One region of the Hydrogenophaga sedimenti genome, then DNA from elsewhere that is predicted to be linked to it. Evidence: predicted binding sites of a transcription regulator. Region 1 holds the regulator's gene; the other holds the start of a gene.
What was found. Region 1 encodes LexA, which represses DNA repair genes until DNA is damaged. Its sites were predicted from a motif close to ACTGTATNNNNATACAGT; they were not measured.
Positions count from the first base shown of each region.

Region 2: a site for LexA is predicted at 3,432-3,449, ahead of imuA (translesion DNA synthesis-associated protein ImuA). Genes of this name have one in related genera too.

Region 1 is NZ_JBPZHA010000010.1:192,344-197,998, forward strand. Features, by position in the region: gene ACS5NL_RS17080 (Trm112 family protein) at 1-37, shown strand, start outside; gene kdsB (3-deoxy-manno-octulosonate cytidylyltransferase) at 34-819, shown strand; gene adk (adenylate kinase) at 961-1,617, shown strand; gene ACS5NL_RS17095 (asparaginase) at 1,666-2,658, opposite strand; gene lexA (transcriptional repressor LexA) at 2,749-3,429, shown strand; gene ACS5NL_RS17105 (hypothetical protein) at 3,564-3,920, shown strand; gene ACS5NL_RS17110 (D-2-hydroxyacid dehydrogenase family protein) at 4,011-5,018, shown strand; gene ACS5NL_RS17115 (type IV pilus assembly protein FimV) at 5,081-5,655, opposite strand, start outside.
Region 2 is NZ_JBPZHA010000011.1:87,404-93,058, reverse strand. Features, by position in the region: gene ACS5NL_RS17700 (ABC transporter ATP-binding protein) at 1-680, shown strand, start outside; gene lysS (lysine--tRNA ligase) at 750-2,297, shown strand; gene rpoH (RNA polymerase sigma factor RpoH) at 2,359-3,315, opposite strand; gene imuA (translesion DNA synthesis-associated protein ImuA) at 3,471-4,349, shown strand; gene ACS5NL_RS17680 (Y-family DNA polymerase) at 4,294-5,598, shown strand; gene ACS5NL_RS17675 (error-prone DNA polymerase) at 5,595-5,655, shown strand, end outside.

The DNA.
Region 1 (5,655 bases):
GCTGGAACGCCTGGCTTCCCACACCCCTTCGCCATGACCGGTGCGGACGGCACACACGGCGGCTTCGTCGTGCTCATTCCCGCGCGGATGGGCTCCAGCCGTCTGCCCGACAAGCCACTGGCCGACATCGCCGGCCTGCCCATGGTGGTTCGGGTCGCACAACAGGCTGCGCTCAGTGGTGCCCGGCAAGTCGTGGTGGCGGCGGACGACGCACGCATCGTCGCCGCCTGTGAATCGCACGGCATCGCCGCCCTGCTCACCAGCGCCGATCACCCGTCGGGCAGCGACCGGCTGGCCGAGGCCTGCGACCTGCTGGGCCTGGACGACGGCACCGTCGTGGTGAATGTGCAAGGCGACGAACCCCTGATCGATCCGGCCCTGGTGCGGGCCGTGGCCGATGAACTGCTGCGTCGCAGCGACTGCGCGATGAGCACCGCCGCACACGCGATCGCCAGCACCGCGGACTTCGTCAACCCCAACGTGGTGAAGGTCGTGCTGGACCGCGTGGGAACCGCGCTGTACTTCAGCCGCGCGCCCATCGCCTGGTGGCGCGACGGCATGGCCGACGGCGCGCCGGCCTCGCTGCCGTCGCCAGCGCCCTTGCGGCACATCGGCGTGTACGGCTACCGGGCCGGTTTCCTGAGACAGTTTCCCGCGCTGGAACCGGCCCCGCTGGAACGCACCGAGTCGCTGGAGCAGTTGCGCACGCTGTGGCACGGCGAGCGCATTGCGGTGCACGTGAGCGAGCACGCACCGGGCCCTGGCGTCGACACGCCGGCCGACCTTGAGCGCGTGCGCGCCCTGTTCGTATCAGTTTGATTCTCTTGCCGCGCCTGTAAGCCAGTGTCGGGGCGGGCCATGCTATCCTCAATCGAACGCTTCTCGTGAGAGAGGTGCGGGTGCGCTCACGGAGACAGGCGCCCCTTCGAATCCACTGAAAAACTCTTCACAAGGAAGACGATGAGACTGATCCTGTTGGGCGCTCCGGGCGCGGGCAAAGGCACTCAAGCCACCTTCATCTGCCAGAAGTACGGCATCCCCCAGATTTCCACCGGCGACATGCTGCGCGCAGCGGTCAAGGCCGGCACGCCGCTGGGCCTGCAGGCCAAGGCGGTGATGGAATCGGGCGGCCTGGTCAGCGACGACCTGATCATCAACCTGGTCAAGGAACGCATCGCCCAGAGCGATTGCGCCAACGGCTTCCTGTTCGACGGCTTCCCGCGCACCATTCCGCAAGCCGACGCGATGAAGGCAGCCGGCGTCAAGCTGGACTATGTGCTGGAAATCGACGTGCCATTCGACGCCATCATCGAGCGCATGAGCGGCCGCCGCTCGCACCCGGCCTCGGGTCGCACCTACCATGTCAAGTTCAACCCGCCCAAGGTGGAAGGCAAGGACGACGTGACTGGCGAGCCCCTGATCCAGCGCGACGACGACAAGGAAGAGACCGTCAAGAAGCGCCTGGAGGTCTACAGCGCGCAGACCCGCCCGCTGGTCGACTATTACAGCAACTGGGCCAAGGCCGACCCGGCCGCCGCACCCAAGTACCGTGCCATCAGCGGCACGGGCTCGGTCGACGAAATCACCGGCCGCGCCTTCCAGGCACTGGCTGGCTGAAGCCCTCGGCCACCCCACACAAACCCGGCCCAGGCCGGGTTTGTTGTTTCAGGACGGCACGACGTCTCCGGCCAGCAGCGCCAGAGCCAGCGCGATGCGCGCCTTCACCGGCGAGAGTCCCGCCGAATCCGGCCAGGGATTGGCCGGATCGGGAATCACCCGCCCCCGGGCGCAGCGCGTGGCCCGCACCACGCGCACCCCACGCGCCGAGGCCTCGCTCAGGACCTGCGCCAACGCCCGGTGCACGGTGCCATTGCCGGTGGCCGCCACGACAATGCCACGCGGCCGGAGTCCCGGATCGGCATCTCCCGCCAGCAGCAGGGCGCGCACCAGCCCACCATCGGTGTCCGCGTGGCTGGTGACGATGTGCACGCCGGGCAAGGCCGGGGCCGCCAGCACCCGCGCCAGCAGGTCGTCGGCGCGACCATCTGGGGTGTTCGCAGCCGGCGGCCGGTGGAACCAGCGCAACTGGCCCTCCTCGACACAGGCCAGCGGCCCCGCGTCGCCGGAATCGAAGGCATCCACGCGGTAGCTGTGCACCTTGGCCACATGCTCGGCAGCGTGCACCTGCCCGGCGCAGACCACCACCGTGCCCGACACCTCTGCCAGCCCCGCCACCGTCACGGCATCGAGCAGGTTCTGCGGGCCATCCGGCACCAGCGCGGTCGCAGGCCGCATGGCGCAGGTGAACACCACCGGCTTGACCGGGCGCAGCACCGACTCGACGAACCAGGCCGTCTCTTCCAGTGTGTCCGTGCCGTGTGTGACCACCACACCACTGACCTCTTCGCGGGAAAGGTGATGCGCCAGCCGCTCCAGCAGGCGCTTCCACAGATCAAAGTGCATGTCCTTGCTGTCGACCTGCTCCACCTGCTCGACTTCCAGTGCCATGCCCTCCAGCGCTGGCACCCCCGCCAGCAGATCTTCGACCCGCACCTGCCCGGCCACATAACCCACGTTGTCGCCCGGACGGCTCGCGCGGCCGGCAATGGTTCCACCGGTCCCCAGGATGACCCGAACGCCCTTGTTGTTGATTGCCACTTGCCAAGTCTCCGAAACTGTTTAAAAATACAGATACTGGATAAGAAAACAGCTTATCCGTTGCCCCGCTCGCCAAACCACGAGGTTGACATGATCGAGTCGTTCCCGCCCAAGCTCACTCCCCGCCAGCAGCAGATCCTGGAGCTGATCCAGAACGCCATTGCGCGCACGGGTGCGCCACCGACGCGGGCCGAGATCGCCGCCGAACTCGGCTTCAAGTCCGCCAACGCCGCCGAGGAGCACCTGCAGGCGCTGGCGCGCAAGGGTGTGATCGAACTCGTCAGCGGCACCTCCCGCGGCATCCGGCTGCGCAGCCACGACCTGCGGGCCATCAATGAGCAAAGGGCCCAGCAGCTTACACTGCCGCTGCCCAGCCTGACCCAGCTGATGCTGCCCCTCATCGGTCGCGTCGCAGCCGGTTCCCCGATCCTCGCGCAGGAACATGTGGACCAGACCTACCATGTGGAGCGCAGCCTGTTCCAGCGCACGCCCGACTACCTGCTGCGCGTGCGCGGCATGTCGATGCGGGACGTCGGCATCCTCGATGGCGATCTGCTGGCCGTGCAGGCTGGCAAGGAAGCCAAGAATGGCCAGATCGTCGTGGCCCGCCTGGGCGACGATGTCACGGTCAAGCGCTTCATGCGGCGCGAGCAGCAAATCGAGCTGCACGCCGAGAACCCCGACTACAAGACCATCGTCGTGCAACCCGGCGAGCCCTTCGAAATCGAAGGCCTGGCGGTCGGCCTGATCCGAAACAGCTTCCAGATCTGACCCCTCGGGTCGGTGCTGTCCTTGCAGGTGGCGGGCGTTTTGTCCGGTGGTTTCCGTGCCGCCGTGCACATCCCTGCGAGGTCGGCTTTTCCGTGTCAATCCTGCCTGTGTCCAACCCCTCACTGGAGTTTCACATGGGAATCCGCATCTCTTCCACCACCTGGCGCGCGCCCCTGCAACTGATCGACAGCTGGCTGCCTGCTCCTTCGACCTCGTGCCAGACCCGCCGCCCGGTGGCACCCTGGCTGCAACGCTTTGCCAAGGCCGGCTGGCTGGGACGAGCCGCGCCATCTGCAGACGTCACGCAACGCGGTGCCCAGCAGGCCCAGGCCGCCTGCCCTGCCACCGTGCGCGCCGCACCGGTGCGCATCGTGCGTCCACCCAAGACGCTGCGGGGAAACAACCGGCTCGTCATTGCTGGCCGTATGGCCGATGTCTGCGCCGAACTGGAACGTCTGGCCGCGCTGGAACAGCCGACCGCCATGGGCTGAGCACCAAGCGGGCGAGGAATCCTTCTCGCCCGCTTGGTACCCAAGCCGCGCTCGGGTCCGGCATCCATGCATGGCGGCACAATAGCCGGCATGAACATTGTCATCCTCGACGACTATCAGGACGTGGTCCGCAAGCTCGATTGCGCCACGCGCCTGGAACCTTTCCCTGCCAAGGTCTTCACCAATACCGTCAAGGGGGTTGGCCAGTTGTCGATTCGCCTGCGTGATGCAGACGTGCTGGTGCTGATCCGGGAACGAACCCAGATCACGCGCCAACTGGTCGAAAAGCTGCCGCGGCTCAAGCTGATCGCACAGACCGGCCGCGTCGGTGCCCACATCGATGTCAACGCCTGTACGGAGCGCGGCATCGCCGTCGCCGAGGGCAAGAGTTCCCCGGTGTCCACCGCAGAGCTGACCTGGGCTCTGATCATGGCGTCGATGCGCCGGATTCCCCAGTATGTGGCCAGCCTCAAACATGGCGCGTGGCAGCAGTCCGGCCTCAAGGCCTCTTCGATGCCCGCCAACTTCGGTCTGGGCATGGTGCTGCATGGCAAGACACTCGGTCTGTGGAGCTATGGCCGCATCGGCAAACTGGTCGCTGCCTATGGACGCGCCTTCGGCATGCGGGTGCTCGTCTGGGGCAGCGAAAACAGCCGCCAGCAAGCGGTGAACGACGGCTACGAACAGGCCAGCAGCCGCGAGCAGCTGTTCGAGCAGTCCGATGTGCTTAGCCTGCATCTCCGGCTGGGCGAAACAAGCGCCGGCTGCGTCACGCTGGAAGACCTTTCACGCATGAAGCCGACCGCGCTGCTGGTCAACACGTCCCGTGCCGAGCTGATCGAGGCAGAGGCACTGCTGACGGCGCTCAACCGGGGGCGCCCCGGCATGGCCGCCATCGACGTGTTCGAGTCTGAGCCCATTCTCCAGGGCCATGCGCTGCTGCGCCTGGAGAACTGCATCTGCACGCCACACATCGGCTATGTGGAGCTGGACAACTACGAAACCCTGTTTTCCGCGGCCTTCGACAACGTGGTGAATTTCATCAAGGGGACACCCACCAACATCGTCAATCCGGGGTCCTTGCAGGTCCGTCGCTGAGTGCCATTGCCAAAGAAAAAGGGCCGGAGATCTCCGGCCCTTTTTCTTTGGCAAAGACGGAATCAACCGGCTTTGCCGCCCTTGTCGGCATCGTCGTCCGGAGGCATGAAGTCGAGTACTTCGAAGTCGATCAGGTTGCCGATCGACAATTCATCCCCCGCATGGAGCGGAGACACCACCTTGGCGGTCTGCTCCACCGGCACCGCCACCTCCGGAAGCGACGCTTCGAACGCCGAGGCCTCCTGCAAGGCGTCCAGGTCCACATCCAGTCCCAGGCGCGGGGATGCGTGCGGAATGTCTTCCAGCGGCTGGGTATTGCGATCGCCGGAAGCACCGGCCACCGCTGCCGCGGCGCCCGCAGCCACCGCTCCGCGGGGTCCGGCTGCCTTGAGCGGGCGGATGGAGGTGTGCTGGAAATCGGAAGCCCCCAGACCGGCATCCCGCTTGATCACATCCTTGGCAATCGCGTGCAGCAGCAGCAGCTCGCGGTATGCCTCCAGGTCGAACACCTCGGCCTCGCCATCGGAAGCGTCGCGGAAGATCGAGTTTTCGATCACATCCAGCACGCGCGGCTGGGGCCACAGCGCCTGGATGCGGCCGAACGCGGTTTCGTACGATTCCAGCCCCTGACTCGCAT
Region 2 (5,655 bases), on a different contig from region 1:
TCTCCTACGGCGGCATCAAGGCCGTCAAGGGCGTCGACCTCGAAGTGCGCGAAGGCGAGCTGATCTCGCTGATCGGCTCCAACGGCGCCGGCAAGACCACCACCATGAAGGCCATCACCGGTTCGCTGGGCTTCGAAGGCGGCGACATCGAATACCTGGGCCAGAGCATCAAGGGCCGCGGTGCCTGGGATCTGGTCAAGCTGGGTCTGGCGATGGTGCCGGAAGGCCGCGGTGTCTTCACCCGCATGACCATCACCGAAAACCTGCAGATGGGCGCCTACATCCGCACCGACAAGGCCGGCATCGCCACCGACATCGAGCGCATGTTCGGCATCTTCCCGCGCCTGAAGGAACGCAAGGACCAGCTGGCCGGCACGATGTCGGGCGGCGAGCAGCAGATGCTGGCGATGGCGCGCGCGCTGATGAGCCAGCCCAAGGTGCTGCTGCTGGACGAACCTTCGATGGGGCTGTCGCCGATCATGGTCGACAAGATCTTTGAGGTCGTGCGTGACGTGTCGGCCCAGGGCGTGACCGTGGTGCTGGTCGAGCAGAACGCCCAGCGCGCGCTGCAGATCGCCGACCGTGGCTACGTGATGGACTCCGGCCTGATCACCATGACCGGTGCCGGCAAGGACCTGCTGGTCGACCCGAAGGTGCGTGAGGCGTACCTGGGGCATTGACCTCCGGCCGGAACTTACAATGACGGGTTGCGCTTTCCGGGCGCAACCCGTTTTTATTTGTCCCACACCATGACCACCGAACACGCCCACGCCATCCCCGCCGCCGACGACAACCAGCTGATTGCGGAGCGGCGCGAGAAACTCAAAGGCCTGCGCGAAGCGCAGCAGCGCGGCGAGGGCGTGGCCTTCCCGAACGACTTCAAGCCCCGCGACACCGCCGAAGCGCTGTTCGCCACGCACGGCGAATCGAGCAAGGAAGCGCTGGAAGCCAGCCCGGTGCGCGCCAGCGTCTCGGGCCGCATGATGCTCAAGCGCGTGATGGGCAAGGCCTGTTTCGCGACCATCCAGGATTCGTCCTTCGGCCCCAGCGGCGGCCGCATCCAGCTCTACCTGAACACCGACAGCGTGGGCGAGGAGAAGCTGGCCGCGTTCAAGCACTGGGACCTGGGCGACATCGTCGCGGCCGAGGGCGTGCTCATGCGCACCCGCACCGGCGAGCTGTCGATCCACGCCGACAGCATCCGCCTGATCACCAAGAGCCTGCGCCCGCTGCCCGACAAGTTCCACGGCGTGGCCGACCAGGAAATCAAATACCGCCAGCGCTACGTCGACCTGATGACCGACGAGGCCTCGCGCCGCCGTTTCGTCACCCGCAGCAAGGCCCTGTCCAGCATCCGCGACTACATGGTCGGTCACGGTTTCCTGGAGGTCGAAACGCCCATGCTGCACCCCATTCCCGGCGGTGCCAACGCCAAGCCCTTCAAGACGCACCACAACGCGCTGGACCAGGAAATGTTCCTGCGCATCGCGCCCGAGCTGTATCTGAAGCGCCTGCTGGTGGGTGGTTTCGAGCGTGTGTTCGAGATCAACCGCAACTTCCGCAACGAAGGCATCAGCGTCCGCCACAACCCCGAATTCACCATGATGGAGTTCTACGCGGCGTACTGGAACTACCAGGACCTGATGGACTTCAACGAGCAGCTGATCCGCCACGTGGTCAAGCAGGTGCACGGCGACACGCCGCTGACCTACAACGGTCAGCCGGTCGACGTGTTCTCGCCGTTTGAGCGCCTGACGATCCGCGAAGCCATCCTCAAGTACACCGACGCCGGTGCCGGCGTGGACGACACGGCCTGGCTGATCCCGGCGCTCAAGAAGCTGGGCATGAGCGAAGAGAAGCACCAGCTGTCCAGCCGCAGCCTGGCCAGCCTGCAGGTGCTGTATTTCGAAGAGACGGTGGAAGAGAAGCTCTGGAACCCGACCTTCATCATGGAGCACCCGACCGAGATTTCGCCGCTGGCCCGCGCCAACGACGACCGCCCGGAAGTGACCGAGCGCTTCGAGCTCTACATCACCGGCCGCGAATTCGGCAACGCCTTCTCCGAGCTGAACGACGCCGAAGACCAGGCCGCGCGCTTCCATGCGCAGGTCGCGGCCAAGGACGGTGGCGACGAAGAGGCGATGTACTACGACGCCGACTTCATCCGCGCGCTGGAATACGGCATGCCCCCGGCCGGCGGCTGTGGCATCGGCATCGACCGCCTGATGATGCTGCTGACCGACTCGCCCAGCATCCGCGACGTGATCCTGTTCCCGGCGCTGCGACGCGAGGCTTGATCCCAGACCGACAAAAAGAAACCGCCCTCGGGCGGTTTCTTTTTGGGTGGTCCGCGGCGGATCAGGCGAACTCGGCCAGCGCCTTGCGCATCTTCTTCATGGCCGCGACCTCGATCTGGCGGATGCGCTCGGCGCTCACGCCGTACTCGGCCGCCAGTTCGTGCAGCGTCATGCCGCCCGAGCCGTCGTCGTTCACCTTGAGCCAGCGCTCGGTCACGATGCGGCGCGAGCGGTCGTCGAGCTCGCCCATGGCGCGTGCCACGCCTTCGGTGGCCAGCGCGTCGCGCTGCGCCGATTCGAGCACGGCGGTCGGCTCGTGGGTCGCGTCGGCCAGATAGGCGATCGGGCCAAAACTGTCTTCGCCGTCCTCGCCGGGGCTGGGGTCGAGCACCACGTCGCCGCCCGAGAGCCGGGTTTCCATCTCGCGCACTTCTTCGGGCTTGACCTTCAGGTCGCGCGCGACCAGATCGACCTCGCCGTCGGAAAACGCTTCGCGGTGCGTGTCACCGTCCAGTGCCTCGGCGCGGAAACCCTGCTTCATCGAGCGCAGGTTGAAGAACAGCTTGCGCTGGGCCTTGGTCGTGGCGACCTTGACCATGCGCCAGTTCTTCAGGATGTATTCGTGGATCTCGGCCTTGATCCAGTGGATCGCGTAGCTGACCAGGCGCACGCCCTGTTCGGGGTCGAAGCGCTTGACGGCCTTCATCAGGCCGACGTTGCCTTCCTGGATCAGGTCGCCGTGCGGCAGGCCGTAGCCGAGGTACTGGCGGGCGATCGAGACCACCAGGCGCAGGTGCGACATCACCAGCTGCCCGGCGGCATCAAGGTCGTTGTGGTCGCGCAGGCGGCGCGCGGCCGACTGCTCTTCTTCCAGCGTCAGCAGCGGCATGCGGTTGACGGCGGAGATGTAGGCGTCCAGGTTGCCCAGTGGCGGCAGCGTCAGCGAACGGTTCCACGGGCTGGCAACGGCCAGCGTGGCAGACGGCAGGGCAGCGGGGGCAAGCAGGGTGTGGGACATCAGAAAGAGCCTCCTAAGTGGTCTCGCTCAAATATTAGCACTCTCTCTGAGTGAGTGCTAAAGGAATGGTTCCATGACCGTGAAGTCTGTGATGGACAATCGCTCCGGTTTCTTGTACTGTACATAAAAACAGTATTTGATGCCTTGAACCTGCCATGTCCGTCTTGCCCCTGCGTCTATCCGGCGACTTGCCGGAGGTTTCCGCGTCCGCTGCCGTTGCTGGCCGGCTGCCGCGCGAAACCATGCCACAGGCGTTGCCGCGTGCGGTGGCAGAGGCGATCTGGCGCGGTGACCAGCTGGGGCGACCGGTCATGGCCACGCTGCCCAGCGGGTTCGAGGCGCTGGACGCTGCCCTGCCGGGCGGCGGCTGGCCCTGTCAGGGGTTGACCGAGATCCTCAGCACCCAGGGGGGCACGCTGGAGTGGCGGTTGTTGGGGCCGGCGCTGGCCCGGGTCTGTGCCGCCGGTCGCAGCGTGGTGCTGGTCGGACCGCCGCAGCCGCCGCACCTGCCGGGTCTGCGTTTCGAGGGGGTGACAGAGCAGCAGCTGGTCTGGGTGCAGGCCGAAACGCCGGCCGAGCGCCTGTGGGCGACCGAACAGCTGCTCAAAGGGCGTTCCTGTGGGGCGCTGATCGCCTGGCTGCCCAAGGCGCGGCCCGAGCAGCTGCGCCGACTGCAGGTGCTGGCCGGTGCGGGCGATGCGCCGGTGTTCCTGTGCCGGCCGGCAGAGGAGGCCAGCAGTGCCTCGGCCGCACCACTGCGGCTGCTGGTGCGGGTGGAGGCAGACTGGTGCCTGGCGGTCGAGGTGTTCAAGCGCAAGGGGCCGCCGCTGGAGGCGCCCTTGCATCTGCAGGCCATGCCGGCGGCGTTGCACGCGATCCTGACGCCCCGGCTGCGCCAGCCCAGCCGGCTGCTGCCGCGCGATCCGGCGCGTGCACCCGCACCGGTGCCGACGGCGCCGGCTTTTCACGAGAGCGACCATGCTCTGGTCAGCGCTGCTGCTGCCACCGCCCGACGACAGCGCTTGGCCCACTGACGCGGCGCTGCAGGCGCTGGCGCTCTGGGCCCTTCAGTTCACGCCCCGGGTCGCCGTCGCCGACGAAGCCGTGGTCATGGAGCTGGCGGCCAGCGTGCGCCTGTTCGGTGGCCGGCATGCGCTGCACCAGCGTGTGCAGGCCGAAGGCGCCGAGCTGGGTGTGGGCCGGATCGCCTGGGCGCCCAACAGCCTGGCGGCGCTGGCGCTGGCGCGTGCCGGCATGTCCAACGGATTGGCCGGACCGCTGGGGGCACTGCTCGATGCCCTGCCCATGGAGACGCTCAGCGCCGTGCGCCCGCACCGGCTCACGCTGGCGCACATCGGCTGCCGCACCCTGGGCGATGTGCGGCGGCTGCCGCGGGGGGGCGTGGGCCGCCGCTTCGGCCAGCCGCTGCTGGCGGCGCTCGACCAGATCTACGGCCGGGCGCCCGAGGTGCACCAGTGGATCGAGCCGCCCGAGCGCTTTGCGCAACGGCTGGAGCTGATGTTCCGGGTGGACGACGCGCCGGCCCTGCTGTTCGGTGCGCGGCGCCTGCTGCTGTCGCTGTGCGGCTGGCTGGCGGCGCGCCACAGTGGCACCACCGCGTTCACGCTGCACTGGGCGCACGACGCCATGCGCGCGAAGTCGGCGGGCGAGGGCGGTTGCCTCACCGTGCGCACGGCAGAACCCACGCGCCAGATCGACCACCTGTGCCGTCTGCTGGCCGAGCACCTGGCCCGGGTGGAACTGCTGGCGCCGGTGGGTGACCTGGAACTCACCGCCGACGTCGTGCAGCCGCTGGAGGAGCACAGCGCCTCCTGGCTGCCCGACGAGGACGCCGGCAGCGAGGCGCTGCCCCTGGTGCTGGAGCGCATCGCCGTGCGCCTGGGACCGCAGCGTGTCCTACGGCCGGTGCTGTGCGAAGACCACCGCCCCGAGTGGATGTGCCGCTGGCAGCCGGCGGGCGAACCCTTGCCCCGCAAGCCGGTCCCGGGCAGCGATGTGCCGCAGCCCGGTTTCATCCTGCCGGCGCCGCTCAAGCTGCTGGTGCGCGGCGACCGGCCGTATTACCAGGGCGAGTTGCAGCTGCTTGTCGGCCCGCAGCGGGTCGAGGGCGGCTGGTGGGACCGCGACGAGGCGCAGGGACAGATCCGCCATGTGGCGCGCGATTACTGGGTCGCGCAGTCGGTGCACGCGGGGGTGCTGTGGGTGTTTCAGACGCGGCTGGATCAATCACCCGCATGGTTTTTGCACGGAGTGTTTGCATGAGCACGCTGCTGCCCGATTACGCGGAGCTGCTGTGTTGCTCCAACTTCAGCTTCCTGC